2 linked regions of the Pseudoduganella albidiflava genome follow. Each later gene encodes a partner of the first gene's protein in a complex. Links are inferred from orthologs where the notes say so. Each region holds a gene or a part of one and is shown in the gene's direction. Other genes may lie near its edges.

The links.
Region 2: the proteins of rpsG (region 1) and tig are in contact, whole or in part, in a crystal structure (PDB 3GTY), measured with the Thermotoga maritima proteins. The link is inferred for Pseudoduganella albidiflava from one-to-one orthologs. Residues at the interface, in WP_004081843.1 of Thermotoga maritima: Lys34, Lys52, Lys55, Glu59, Arg62, Gln63, Glu66, Asn67, Lys69, Val71, Arg95, Ala109, Lys110, Lys111, Gly112, Arg113, Pro114, Glu117, Glu121, Ile124, Ala125, Tyr127, Asn128, Asn129, Thr130, Gly131, Lys135, Asp139, Arg142, Met143; in WP_004081061.1 of Thermotoga maritima: Glu122, Val124, Val129, Leu130, Tyr133, Glu188, Gly259, Ile262, Tyr263, Glu266, Ser270, Glu273, Gln274, Glu277, Arg308, Gln311, Ile312, Ser315, Tyr316, Glu325, Arg329, Arg336, Leu363, Phe366, Trp367, Arg373, Leu377, Arg381, Leu384, Glu387.

What each region holds. Positions count from the first base shown.
Region 1 is NZ_CP036401.1:6,475,607-6,482,669, reverse strand. Bases 3,120-6,113 are described here. They hold rpsG (30S ribosomal protein S7), read left to right. Parts: upstream 3,120-4,378; coding sequence 4,379-4,849; downstream 4,850-6,113. Other genes in these bases: fusA (elongation factor G), read left to right, coding at 4,949-6,113; rpsL (30S ribosomal protein S12), read left to right, coding at 3,862-4,245; EYF70_RS26880 (phosphoethanolamine transferase), read right to left, coding at 3,120-3,434. In the rest of the region: EYF70_RS26890 (ABC transporter ATP-binding protein), read right to left, coding at 1-140; EYF70_RS26885 (efflux RND transporter periplasmic adaptor subunit), read right to left, coding at 186-1,457; more of EYF70_RS26880, read right to left, coding at 1,608-3,119; more of fusA, read left to right, coding at 6,114-7,054.
Region 2 is NZ_CP036401.1:3,034,482-3,041,517, forward strand. The notes cover bases 1,536-4,502. They hold tig (trigger factor), read left to right. Parts: upstream 1,536-2,332; coding sequence 2,333-3,673; downstream 3,674-4,502. Other genes in these bases: EYF70_RS12580 (efflux RND transporter permease subunit), read left to right, coding at 1,536-1,898; clpP (ATP-dependent Clp endopeptidase proteolytic subunit ClpP), read left to right, coding at 3,777-4,394. Also shown: more of EYF70_RS12580, read left to right, coding at 1-1,535; ATP-dependent Clp protease ATP-binding subunit ClpX, read left to right, coding at 4,988-6,256; lon (endopeptidase La), read left to right, coding at 6,542-7,036. UniProt on the Bacillus subtilis protein: Involved in protein export. Acts as a chaperone by maintaining the newly synthesized protein in an open conformation. Functions as a peptidyl-prolyl cis-trans isomerase.

The sequences.
Region 1 (7,063 bases):
AAACTCGTCTTGCCCGAGCCGGACGGCCCGGTGACGGTGACGAACTCGCCCTGTTTCACATGAATCTCGAAGCCGCGCAGCGCGTGCGTTTCGATCATGTGGGTACGATAGACTTTGCTCAGGTTTTGCATGCGCAGCATGGTGGCCTCTTGTCGGAAGTGAGTGATGACTGCTTACTTGACTGCTTACTTGTTGATGGCGACGCGCTTGGCGTTCTCGAATGTTTCGGTGCCGGCGACGACGACCCTGTCGCCCTGTTTCAGGCCGGACAGGATTTCCACGGCGTTGATGCTGGTGGCGCCCATGCGGATCGGCGTGCGCACGGCCACGCCATCCTGCACGAGGTAGGCGTAGCGGCCGCCTTCGGATTCCACGAAGGGCCCGCGCGGCAGCAGCAGCACATTGGCTTTCTCGTCGATCAGCAGGCGTGCCTGCACGCGCTGGCTCTGGCGCAGGCCGTCAGGCTGCCGGCCTTCGAAGCGCACGCGCGCCAGCACCTGGTTCTTCACCACTTCCGGCGACAGGGCCGACAGCTTGCCGGGCGTGGTGGCGCCGTTCACCGTGATCTCGGCGCGCATGCCCAGGCCCAGGTCGTTGACATAGGTTTCCGGCACTTCGAGTTCGACTTCCAGCGCGGACAGGTCGACCAGCGTCATCAGCGGCGTGTTGGCCTGCACCACGCTGCGGTTGGCCACGCTCAAGGTCCCGATGAAGCCGTCCACGGGGGCGCGCACGGTCAGCTCGTCGACGCGGCGCCGGGCATTGGCCAGCACCAGCTTCTGCCGTTCCAGCTGCGCCGTTTTCGTGCGCAGCGCCAGGTCGACATCGTCCTTCTCCAGCGTGGATGCCTGGATGGCATGGCGTGCCCGGATCTCGGCGGCGCGCAGCGCATCCCTGGCTTTCTGGTAATCGATCTTGGCGACCACGCCTTCGTTGGCCACGCCGTCGTAGCGCTCCAGTGTGCGCTGCGCGGACAGGCGTTCGATCTCGGCCGTGTCGGCATCGCGCTGCGCCAGCAGCTTCTGCTTGCGTGCCAGGATCTGCTGCCGCGCCACTTCGGCGGCCAGTTCCTGGTAGCTCGACTGCTCTTTCTTCAGCTCGTCGGTCAGGTCGGGCGATTCCAGCACGGCCAGCACATCGCCCTGTTTCACGGTATCGCCGGCGCGCACCTTCAGCGTGACGGTGGAGGAGGGCGCCGTCGAGTACAGCGTGGGGCTGACGGCGGCCACGATGCGGCCGTTGACGGCGGCATCGCGGACCAGCGTGCCGCGCGTGACTTCGGCGACGCGCAGGCGCGCCGCGCTGACCGAATGCTCGCTGGCGGACCAGTTGCGCACTGCCAGGAAGGCGGCGGCGGCGAGCAGGGCCACGCCGCCGGCCAGCAGCGCGCGGCGCTGCCATTGCCGGCCGGGGGGCGTGGCGAGGACGGTGTCCTGGTGGGAGGTGTCGCGGATCATGGTGGGGCCTGCAAGGTCAATGTTGCCTTTTACATTGCAGAAACCGTGCCAGATGCTAAGTAATTGTTTTTACAGCGTTTCAGTGTGGCGTGTCCGCCGTCCGGTCTTGTCCGGTACTGTCCGGTAGCGTCCGGCGCAGCTGTCCAGTTGCTATCGCCGTTTTTTCGGTTTCTTGGCGATGACTTCGCGGCAATCGCCCTTCAGCGTGGCGTTGTCGTAGTCCGTCCAGCCATAGCTGTCCACCCAGCGGGTGTGGCGCTTGAAGGTAGGGGACAGGAAGCTCCATTCCAGGCGGTCGGCGGGGTAGCGGATGTCGGCCATGTCCAGCAGCGTGTGGAACATGTTTTCGGTGGCCAGTTTCGCCTTGCGGTGCCGGTGCAGCTGGCGCACCTTGTCCGGGTAGCGGTCGCCATATTGTTCCGAGTACCACATGAATGCCGGCACGCGGAATTCATATTGCGTGTTGTGGCCATGGAAGGCGATGCGGCAGGCGCCGTCGTACAGCGTCTGGCCATGGTCGGCCACGTACAGCAGGGCGGCCGGCTGCCTGGCCGATTTCAGGCGATCGAGCACCTGCGCCAGGAACCAGTCGGTGTACAGGATGGTGTTGTCGTAGCTGTTGTTCAGCCGCGGCTTGATGGCGATGTCGGTATAGACCGGCTTGTCGATGCCGAACAGCGATGGCTGCCAGCGGTCGAACGCCTGCGGGTGGCGCTGGCTGTAGTTCCAGTGGCTGCCCAGCGTGTGCAGCACGATCAGCTTTTTCGGCGTGCGGTCGGCCATCGCCACGCGCAGCGGTTCGAACAAGACCTCGTCGAGCGTGGACTTGTCCGAGAAGCCGCCCAGGTTGGTGAACTGCACCACGTCCGCCTCGCGGGCGAACACGGACACCGGCGTGTCGAACTTGCCGAACGAGATCTGGTTCGACAGCCACCAGGTACGGAAGCCCGCTTCCTTGTAGGCGGTGATGAAGGATTTTTCGCTGAAGCCATCTTTCAGGCTCTGCCGCGCCGGCTTGCGGGAAATGATCACGGGGACCGACAGCCGCGTGGCCGAGACCGCCGTGATCACGTCCGGCAGCGGTACCAGGTTGGCTTCCCGGGCCAGCAGCGGGTTGGTCTCGCGCCCGTAGCCGAACAGGCTCCAGCGGTCCTGGCGCGACGATTCGCCGATCACGAGCACGATCGTTTCCGGTACGTCGTCGGCCCCGGGCTGGTCGGCGCCGAACCTGAAATGGCGGCTGGTTTCGTTCAGCTGGGCGAGGTAGCGCCGCTCGCGGTAGAAATCGATGCCGCGCGCGGCCAGGCCGAACGGCCAGGAATCGATGAAGGACTTGAAGTGCACGGGCGGGCGGGCCCATTGCGGCAGCGGCGGCAACGGCCAGCCGGTGGCGTGGGCGCCGCGGCTGCCGTCGCCGGCCTGCGCCGGGGCGGAGGCCGAAGCGGAGGCGGAGGGGATTTTGCCGGCACCGAATTCCCACGCATAGGCCGCCAGCAGCGCGAAGCCGCCCAGCAGCGCGAGGGCCACCCAGCGCGACGCACCCTGCCAGTCCAGGCCGCGGGTCTGGCGCGCGGCGCGGAACGTCATCACCCACCAGGCGGCCACGCCGGCCATCACGGCCAGCATCGTCCATACGGTGCCGCCGAGGAATTCGAGTGCCTCGACGGGGCTGGTTTCTGCCAGGATGCCCAGGTGGTGCGTGGAGATGCCCTGGCCATAGAACGCCAGCAGGTAGATTTCCGTGGGCAGCGCCATGAACGCGGGGATCAGCAGCCAGTGAAAATAGGCCGGGCGCTTGAACACCGCCCAGACGGCGGTCCAGGCGGCGATCTCGATGCCGAGGATCTGCCAGCCATCGCGCACGGGATTGTCGAGCAGGATGCGGATCCACGGCACCAGCGACAGCGCCAGGTAACTGAGCAGGATGAACAGGTGGGCCGGGCGCGGCCAGCGCAAATTCTGGAGCAACGGTGGCATACGGCGATATCGGACGGGCAGGCCCCGGATGAGCAATGGCATGACGGATGAGCGCACAAGCGGCATGCGCACAGATGGGCGCGCAGGGGCCGGCGCGCCAGCCACGGCGCGCGACGGACGCGCACACGGGCATGGGGCGCTATTATCGGTGCTTTTCATGCCGCCGGGCAGCCGTTGCCGCGCTTAATTGCTTTGCAAATCAGTTGACTGGGCTTTGCGCTCCGTCTATACTCGCGAGTTCTCAATTTAGTCTGCACCTCGTATACGCTTTTTCAGCGCCACCTTCAGAAGGGGTGGCTGTTTGCGTCTTTCGCGAGCGCGGCTCTGGAGACTGGTTTTAGCCCCCGGGAGCACGACTCAGCTGTGATTCAGCTGTGATTCGGCTGCCCGGGTTGTCAATAGCAGTAATTTTGTTGGATTTAGAACGATGCCAACCATCAATCAATTGATTCGCAACCCACGTACCGCCCTGGTCGTGAAGAGCAAATCGCCGGCACTTGAAAACTGCCCGCAAAAGCGTGGCGTGTGCACCCGCGTGTACACCACCACTCCGAAGAAGCCTAACTCGGCACTGCGTAAAGTTGCCAAGGTGCGCCTGACCAACGGTTTCGAAGTCATTTCGTACATCGGCGGCGAAGGCCACAACCTGCAGGAACACAGTGTCGTGCTGCTGCGCGGCGGCCGTGTGAAAGACTTGCCGGGTGTGCGTTACCACATGGTTCGCGGCTCGCTGGATACCCAGGGCGTCAAGGACCGTAAGCAGGCTCGCTCGAAGTACGGTGCCAAGCGCGCCAAGGCAGCCAAGAAGTAATTTTCTGCACTAAGTCGTACTTAGTCGCATACACAATGAGTTGAGGCGGTCGCGAGACCGAGTAAGTGTGAGGCCATGATGGCCCACGCGAGTGCCGAACGAGGCACTCAACTGAAGACAGGAAGGAATAGACATGCCACGTCGTCGTGAAGTACCCAAGCGCGAAATTCTGCCGGATCCAAAGTTCGGCAACACCGAAGTCGCCAAATTCGTCAATGTTCTGATGCTGTCCGGCAAGAAGTCGGTCGCAGAAAACATCATCTACGGTGCATTCGACCATATCCAGCAAAAATCCGGCAAGGATCCGCTGGAAGTGTTCACCGCAGCGATCAACAACGCCAAGCCAATGGTTGAAGTGAAGTCCCGCCGTGTCGGCGGCGCGAACTACCAGGTGCCGGTTGAAGTGCGCCCAGTGCGCCGCCTGGCCCTGTCCATGCGTTGGCTGCGCGAAGCTGCGAACAAGCGCAGCGAAAAGTCGATGCCGCAACGCCTGGGTGGTGAGCTGCTGGAAGCTGCGGAAGGCCGCGGCGGCGCAATGAAGCGCCGTGACGAAGTGCACCGCATGGCAGAAGCGAACAAGGCGTTCTCGCACTTCCGCTTCTAAACACTCCGGCCGGCAAGACCGGCCTTTGTTCAAGCCGGGCGCATTTTTGATTCAAAAGTGTCGCTCGGTTTTGTCCATTCAAAGATTTAGGATCTCATTATGGCCCGCAAGACCCCCATCGAGCGCTACCGCAACATCGGTATTTCCGCTCACATCGACGCTGGTAAGACGACCACCACCGAGCGCGTGCTGTTCTACACCGGCGTGAACCACAAGATTGGTGAAGTGCACGACGGCGCCGCCACCATGGACTGGATGGAGCAGGAACAAGAGCGCGGCATCACGATCACGTCCGCGGCCACGACCTGCTTCTGGAAAGGCATGGCCAACAACTTCCAGCCGCACCACATCAACATCATCGATACCCCGGGCCACGTCGACTTCACGATCGAAGTGGAACGTTCGATGCGCGTGCTGGACGGTGCCTGCATGGTCTACTGCGCAGTGGGCGGTGTGCAGCCACAGTCGGAAACCGTGTGGCGCCAGGCTAACAAGTACAAAGTGCCGCGTCTGGCCTTCGTCAACAAGATGGACCGTACCGGTGCCAACTTCTTCAAGGTCTACGAGCAGATGCGCGCTCGCCTGAAGGCCAACCCGGTGCCGATCCAGATCCCTATCGGCGCTGAAGATTCGTTCGCCGGCGTGGTCGACCTGGTCAAGATGAAGGCGATCATCTGGGATGACGCATCCCAGGGCATGAAGTTCGACTACGAAGACATCCCGGCACACCTGCAGGCGCAAGCCGCCGAGTGGCGCGAGAAGATGGTCGAAGCGGCCGCCGAATCCAGCGAAGAGCTGATGAACAAGTACCTGGAAGAAGGCGACCTGTCGGAAGCCGAGATCAAGCAGGCGCTGCGCGCCCGTACGATCGCTTCGGAAATCGTGCCGATGATGTGCGGCACCGCGTTCAAGAACAAGGGCGTGCAGGCCATGCTGGACGCCGTCATCGAATACCTGCCTTCGCCAGTGGACATCCCACCGGTCGGCGGCACCGACGACGACGAGCAGCCTGTCACCCGTACCGCTTCGGACGACGAGAAGTTCTCCGCGCTGGCATTCAAGATCATGACCGACCCGTTCGTTGGCCAGCTGGCGTTCTTCCGCGTGTACTCGGGTTCCGTGAACTCGGGCGACACCGTGCTGAACTCGGTGAAGAACCGCAAGGAACGCCTGGGCCGCATCCTGCAGATGCACGCCAACCAGCGTGAAGAAATCAAGGAAGTGCGCGCTGGCGACATCGCCGCTGCCGTGGGCCTGAAAGACGTGACGACCGGCGAAACGCTGTGCGATCCGACCGCGGTGATCATCCTGGAACGCATGGTCTTCCCTGAGCCGGTGATCCAGCAGGCCGTCGAGCCGAAGACCAAGTCCGACCAGGAAAAAATGGGCCTGGCGCTGAACCGCCTGGCACAGGAAGACCCGTCGTTCCGCGTGAAGACCGACGAAGAATCCGGCCAGACCATCATCGGCGGCATGGGCGAGCTGCACCTGGAAATTATCGTCGACCGCATGAAGCGCGAATTCGGCGTGGAAGCCACCGTCGGCAAGCCGCAGGTTGCCTACCGCGAGACGATCCGCAAGACCGTCACCGACGTGGAAGGCAAGTTCGTCAAGCAGTCCGGTGGTCGCGGCCAGTACGGCCACGCCGTGCTGACGATCGAACCGCAAGAGCCGGGCAAGGGCTTCGAGTTCGTCGACGCCATCAAGGGCGGTGTGATTCCTCGCGAATACATCCCTGCAGTGGAAAAAGGTGTGCGCGAAACGCTGAACACCGGTGTCCTGGCCGGCTACCCGGTGGTCGACGTGAAAGTGACCGTGACCTTCGGTTCCTACCACGACGTGGACTCGAACGAAAACGCGTTCCGCATGGCCGGTTCGATGGCATTCAAGGACGGCTGCCGCAAGGCATCCCCAGTCATCCTCGAGCCGATGATGGCCGTGGAAGTGGAAACGCCGGAAGACTACGCCGGTAACGTGATGGGCGACCTGTCGTCCCGTCGCGGCATGGTGCAGGGCATGGACGAAATCCCGGGCGGCGGCGGCAAGATCATCAAGGCCGAAGTTCCGCTGTCCGAAATGTTCGGTTACTCGACCTCGCTGCGTTCCGCAACGCAAGGCCGTGCAACCTACACGATGGAATTCAAGCACTACTCCGAAGCGCCGAAGCACGTTATCGACGCGATCGTGACCGCGAAAGCGAAATAAATCAGAATA
Region 2 (7,036 bases), 3.4 Mb from region 1 along the record:
ACAAGATCTCGCTGGGCGCGCTGATCATCGCGCTGGGCCTGCTGGTGGACGATGCCATCATCGCCGTCGAGATGATGGTGCGAAAGATGGAGGAGGGCCTGTCGCGGCTGGAAGCGGCGACCTACGCCTATACGTCTACCGCGCTGCCGATGCTGACCGGCACGCTGATCACGGTGGCCGGTTTCCTGCCGATCGGGCTGGCGCAATCGACGGCCGGCGAATACACCTTCTCGCTGTTCTCGGTGAATGCCATCGCGCTGATCATGTCGTGGGTGATCGCCGTGGTGTTCACGCCGTACATCGGCTACCTGTTGCTGAAGGTGCAGCCGCACGCGCCGGGCGAGCATGGGCACGACGTGTTCGATTCGCCGGGCTTCCAGCGCTTCCGGCGCGTGGTGACCTGGTGCGTGGAGTGGCGCAAGACCACCATCGCGGCCACCCTGGTGATTTTCGCGCTGGGGATCTACGGCTTCAACTTCATCGAGAAGCAGTTCTTCCCGGATTCGTCGCGGCCCGAACTGATGGTGGAAATGTGGTCGCCGGAAGGCACCGCGTTCGCCGCCAACGAGGCACAGGTGAAGAAATTCGAGGAGTTCATCCGGAAGCAGCCGGGCGTGGTGTCGGTGACCAGCTATGTCGGTACCGGCAGCCCGCGCTTCTACCTGCCGCTGGACCAGATCTTCCCGCAGTCGAACGTGTCGCAGATCGTGGTCTTGCCGAAGGACCTGCAGGCGCGCGCGGAACTGCACCGCAAGATCACGCAGGTGTTCCATGAGGACTTCCCGGAAGTGCGCGGCCGCGTGAAGCTGCTGCCGAACGGGCCGCCAGTGCCGTACCCGGTGCAGTTCCGCGTTACCGGTACCGAGGTGGACAAGGTGCGCGCCATCGCCGACCAGGTGAAGGATATCGTGCGCGCCAATCCGAACGCGGTGGGCACCAACGACAACTGGAACGAATCGGTGAAGGTGCTGCGGCTGGACCTGGACCAGGACCGCATGCGCGCGCTCGGCGTCACCACGCAGACCGTGATGCGGGTGGCGAACACGATCCTGTCCGGCACGGTGGTGGGGCAGTTCCGCGAAGGCATCCGGCTGATCGACATCCAGGTGCGCCAGCCGCTGGCCGAGCGGCAGACCATCGAAGTACTGAACAATACCAATGTGCCGACGGCCAGCGGCCGCTCGGTGCCGATCTCGCAGCTGGCCCGCGTGGAATTCGTGTGGGAGCCGGGCGTGGTCTGGCGGCTGGGCCGCGAATGGGCGATCACCGTGCAGGCTGACGTGGTGGAAGGTATCCAGGGGCCGACGGTGTCGGGCCAGATCGACCCGGCCCTGGCCGACCTGCGCGCGCGCCTGCCGGCCGGCTACAAGATCGAGGAGAAGGGCGCCGCCGCCGATAGCGGCGAGGCCGAGCAGTCGATCGCGGCCAACCTGCCGCTGGCGCTGTTCCTCATCTTCACGCTGCTGATGCTGCAGCTGCACAGTTTCTCCCGGTCCCTGCTGGTGTTCCTGACGGGGCCGCTGGGCGTGGCTGGCGCCGCGTTCGCGCTGCTGTTGCTGGGCCGCCCGCTGGGCTTCGTGGCCAACCTGGGCATCATCGCGCTGTTCGGCATGATCATCCGGAACTCGGTGATCCTGGTCGACCAGATCGAACAGGACATCAAGGCCGGCGCGGCGCCGTGGGACGCCATCGTGGAATCGGCGGTGCGGCGCTGCCGGCCGATCCTGCTGACCGCCGCCGCCGCGGCGCTGGCGATGATTCCATTATCCCGCTCGGTATTCTGGGGGCCGATGGCGGTGGCGATCATGGGCGGCCTGGTGCTGGCCACGGCATTGACGCTGCTGTTCCTGCCGGCGCTGTATGCGGCATGGTTCCGCGTGAAAAAGCCGGTGCGCTGAGGCGATAGGCGGCGTTGAATCACGGATGGGCGGGGAGGGTATTGACGAGGCAGCCGGCTTATTAATTGATCAGTTGGCTAAAGGTCAAAAATCATCCCCATTTTTGGGAAAAACCAGTAAAATGCCGTGTTGAAGTTGAAAGCCCCTGTGATTTGCAGGGTAGGGCGACCCGTTTTCACTTAATGGTCGCCCTTTGCTTTTATGCAAAGTAGTTATACGACGTAGCACACGACGTAGCGATGGGAAAGCTGGAGATCCCGAAAAGCGCCGCACAGCGGTTATCCGTGCGGGGCGTTTTTCGAGGTTTCCCATAGCGCGAGGATGGCGAAATTGGTAGACGCACCAGGTTTAGGTCCTGACGCCAGCAATGGTGTGGGGGTTCGAGTCCCCCTCCTCGCACCAACAGTATTCACAATTTTTTGGACGATTTTTACATGGCAACTGCTGTCGAAAACTTGGGCAAACTCGAACGCCGACTCACGATTTCCTTCCCGCTGTCGGACGTCCGCTCCGAAGTGGAAAAGCGCCTGAAGGTGCAGGCCAAGTCCGCGCGCGCTCCCGGCTTCCGTCCGGGCAAGGTGCCGATGAAGATGGTCGCGGCCCAGTATGGCTACCAGATCGAGACCGAAGTCCTGAACGACAAGGTCGGCCGCGCGTTCAACGACGCCGCCAACGAGAACAACCTGCGCGTTGCCGGTTTCCCGAAGATCGAACCGAAAGAAGGTTCGCCGGAAGGCCAGCTGGCGTTCGACGCCACCTTCGAGATCTATCCGGAAGTGGAGATCGGCGACCTGTCCCAGGTCGAGATCGAGACCGTGAAATCGTCCGTGACCGACGTCGAGATCGACAAGACCATCGACATCCTGCGCAAGCAGCGCGTGCACTTCCACACCAAGGGTGAGGCAGGCGAGCATGGCGACGGCGGCGAAGCCGTTGCCGCCAACGGCGACCGCGTGACCGTGGACTTCGTCGGCAAGATCGACGGCGAGGAATTCGCCGGCGGCAAGGCCGAAGACTACGTGTTCGTGCTGGGCGAAGGCCGCATGCTGCCGGAATTCGAAGCCGCCACCGTGGGCCTGAAAGTGGGCGAGGCGAAGACCTTCCCGCTGGCCTTCCCGGAGGATTACCACGGCAAGGACGTGGCCGGCAAGACCGCCGAGTTCACCATCACGCTGAAGAAGCTGGAATGGGCGCACCTGCCGGAAGTCGATGCCGAGTTCGCGAAATCGCTGGGCGTGGCCGATGGCGACCTGGCCAAGATGCGCGAGGACATCAAGGTCAACCTGGAACGCGAAGTGAACGGCCGCGTCAAGGCGCGCAACAAGGAAGCCGTGATGGATGCGCTGGTGAAGACCGCCACGCTGGACGTACCCCAGGCGCTGATCGACCAGGACACCGAGCGCCTGGCCGAGATGACCCGCCAGGACATGGCTGCCCGCGGCATGAACGTAAAAGATGTACCATTCCCTCCGGAGCTGTTCAAGGACAAGGCCGAGCGCCGCGTGCGCCTGGGCCTGATCCTGTCGAAGCTGGTCGGCGACAACGAACTGCAAGCCACGCCCGAGCAGGTGAAGGCGCAGATCGAAGATTTCGCGCAGAGCTACGAAGATCCGCGCGAAGTGCTGAAGTACTACTACAGCGATCGCCGCCGCCTGGCCGAAGTGGAAGCTCTTGTATTGGAAGAAAACGTCGTCACTTATGTCCTGGGCCTGTCCAAGACGTCGGCGAAGGAAGTGCCGTTCGACGAATTGATGGGAAGCGCAGCGCAGGGCTAAGTCCCCCTGTCGTACAAACATCCGGCGCCGGCCGGCTGACGGTTGCGTGAAAATGCATACTGCAGCCGGCCGGTGCGCTTCACAAGGAAAAGGAATGATCGGAATGAACCGCAATCCGGCACTGGACACGGAAATGCTCGGCCTGGTGCCGATGGTCATCGAACAGAGCGGCCGCGGCGAGCGCTCGTATGACATCTACTCGCGCCTCCTGAAGGAGCGCGTGATCTTCATGGTCGGCCCGGTCAACGACCAGATGGCCAACCTGATCGTGGCCCAGCTGCTGTTCCTGGAAAGCGAAAATCCCGACAAGGATATCTCGCTGTACATCAATTCGCCCGGTGGTTCGGTTTCGGCCGGCCTGGCGATTTTCGACACGATGCAGTTCATCAAGCCGGACGTCTCGACGCTGTGCACGGGCATGGCCGCCTCGATGGGCGCGTTCCTGCTGGCCGCCGGCGCGAAAGGCAAGCGTTTCTCGCTGCCGAACTCGCGCATCATGATCCACCAGCCGTCCGGTGGTTCGCAGGGCCAGGCATCGGATATCGAAATCCAGGCCAAGGAAATCCTGTACCTGCGCCATCGCCTGAACAGCATCCTGGCCGAGCGCACGGGCCAGACCATCGACCAGATCGCCAAGGATACGGACCGCGACCGCTTCATGTCCGGTGACGAGGCTGCCGAGTATGGCCTGATCGATAAGGTGTTGACGACCCGCGCTTGATGCATCACAAGCGGTGGCCAGCGCATCGCAGTGAAAACGCGAAAATTACGCCCGGACGCCACACCGTTCCGGGCGTTTTATTTTTATTTCGGGTAGCATGTGGTTGTGTGCAGGACTTCTTGCCCGATCACACGCTCTGCCTGCAGGTCGCGTGAAGTTCTGCCGAGGTATGCAGCAAGCAAGTTGATGGGGTTTGGTGGTTCCTTGCGCTAGTGTCATGCAGCATCACGCAGCGCGCTGAGTACAGTGTTATGCATACAGTGTTATGCGTGCAGTGTTACGCGCGGTGAGTTTGCTTAGTGTGATGCGTAGTGAGTATGCTCAGTGCGTGATGCGCAGTGAGTATGCGCAGTGAGTATGTTCAGCTTGTTATGTGCAGTGTGTTATGTGGCGTTACCTGTAATGTACCTGGTAATGTAGTCTTTCATGCACCCGGTGACGTTAATACACTAGGTGACATATCTCGTAACGTATTTCGCAATGACCGCTTGGCAATAGGCTCAATGGATTACCCCCGATACATCCGGCAACACTTCCAGCGGCAGTTCAGCAACCCGTGCAGCACCTATTCTTGTAACTAAAGAAAACGTCCCATGTCCGACAAAAAATCTTCCAGCGGCGAAAAACTTCTGTACTGCTCCTTCTGCGGCAAGAGCCAGCACGAGGTCAAGAAGCTGATCGCCGGGCCCTCCGTCTTCATCTGCGACGAGTGCATTGATTTGTGCAATGACATCATCCGCGACGAGACGTCCAGCATCGAATCCGTTACGGGCGCCAAGTCGGACTTGCCGACGCCCCACGAGATCGCCGAGCTGCTGAACCAGTATGTGATCGGCCAGCAGACGGCCAAGCGCATCCTGTCGGTGGCCGTGTACAACCACTACAAACGCCTGAAGCACCTGGGCAAGAAAGACGACGTCGAACTGGCGAAGAGCAACATCCTGCTCGTGGGCCCCACCGGCTCCGGCAAGACCCTGCTGGCGCAAACGCTGGCCCGCATGCTGAACGTGCCGTTCGTGATCGCCGACGCCACCACGCTGACCGAAGCGGGCTACGTGGGCGAAGACGTCGAGAACATCATCCAGAAGCTGCTGCAGAGCTGCAACTACGATGTCGAGAAAGCCCAGCGGGGCATCGTCTACATCGACGAGATCGACAAGATTTCGCGCAAGTCCGACAATCCGTCGATTACCCGCGACGTGTCGGGCGAAGGCGTGCAGCAAGCCCTGCTGAAGCTGATCGAAGGCACCATGGCTTCCGTGCCGCCGCAGGGTGGCCGCAAGCATCCTAACCAGGACTTCGTGCAGATCGACACGACGAACATCATGTTCATCTGCGGCGGCGCGTTCGACGGCCTGGCGAAGATCATCTCGAACCGGTCGGAGAAGAGCGGCATCGGCTTCTCGGCCACCGTGAAGAGCAAGGAACAGCGCTCGAACAGCGATATCCTGCTCGAGGCGGAACCGGAAGACCTGATCAAGTTCGGCCTGATTCCCGAGCTGGTGGGCCGCCTGCCGGTGGTGGCCACGCTGGCCGAGCTGACGGAAGAGGCGCTGATCCAGATCCTCGTCGAGCCGAAGAACGCGTTGATCAAGCAGTACAGCAAGCTGCTGGAAATGGAAGGCGCGGAACTGGAAATCCGCCCCGCCGCGCTGCATGCCATCGCCCGCAAGGCGCTGGCGCGCAAGACCGGCGCCCGCGGCCTGCGTTCGATCCTGGAACATGCGCTGCTCGATATCATGTATGACCTGCCGAATCAGCAGAATGTCACGAAAGTGGTTATCGACGAAAACACCATTACCCAGGGTGCAAAGCCGTTGTTGATTTATCAGGAATCGCCGAAAGCATCCGGCGAAAATTGACCGGTGCGTGCAATTGCACTCTGCACACCGGTCAAAAAAAGCGTTTTGCATCCGTAGAGCAACGCAGTACAATCGAAACCAATAAGAGAAGCAGGCTTCATTCGGAAAGCCACTCGCGGCGCTCGTCGCGCGTGGCTTTTTTTATTTGTTGCTGCTGTCTTTTAGAGCAGCGCTGCCAATGTTTTCAACAAAGATTATGTGTTGAGAAGAATTATTCCGGCGGCGGGTCTTGTGATTCGGCTGCGAGTGCCTACATCATAAACATGCTTTTACATAAGGTACGCCATGACAACTTCCAAATTAACTGAGCAGACCCAACTGCCGTTGTTGCCTTTACGGGATGTCGTCGTTTTCCCGCATATGGTGATACCCCTGTTCGTGGGGCGTCCAAAATCGATCAAGGCGCTGGAAGCGGCAATGGAGCAGGGCAAGAGCATCATGCTTGCCGCACAAAAGGCTGCCGCCAAGGACGAACCTTCTCCTACCGACATTTATGAAATCGGCTGCGTCGCCAACATCCTGCAAATGCTGAAGCTGCCGGACGGCACCGTGAAGGTGCTCGTCGAAGGCGCCCAGCGCGCACGCATCCGCAAGATTACCGATACCCCCACGCACTTCGTGGCCGAGCTGCAGCCCCTGGATTCGGAAATCGGCGACGATTCCGAGATCGAGGCAATGCGCCGCGCGATCGTGCAGCAGTTCGACCAGTACGTCAAACTGAACAAGAAGATCCCGCCCGAGATCCTGGCTTCGCTGTCGGGCATCGACGATGCCGGCCGC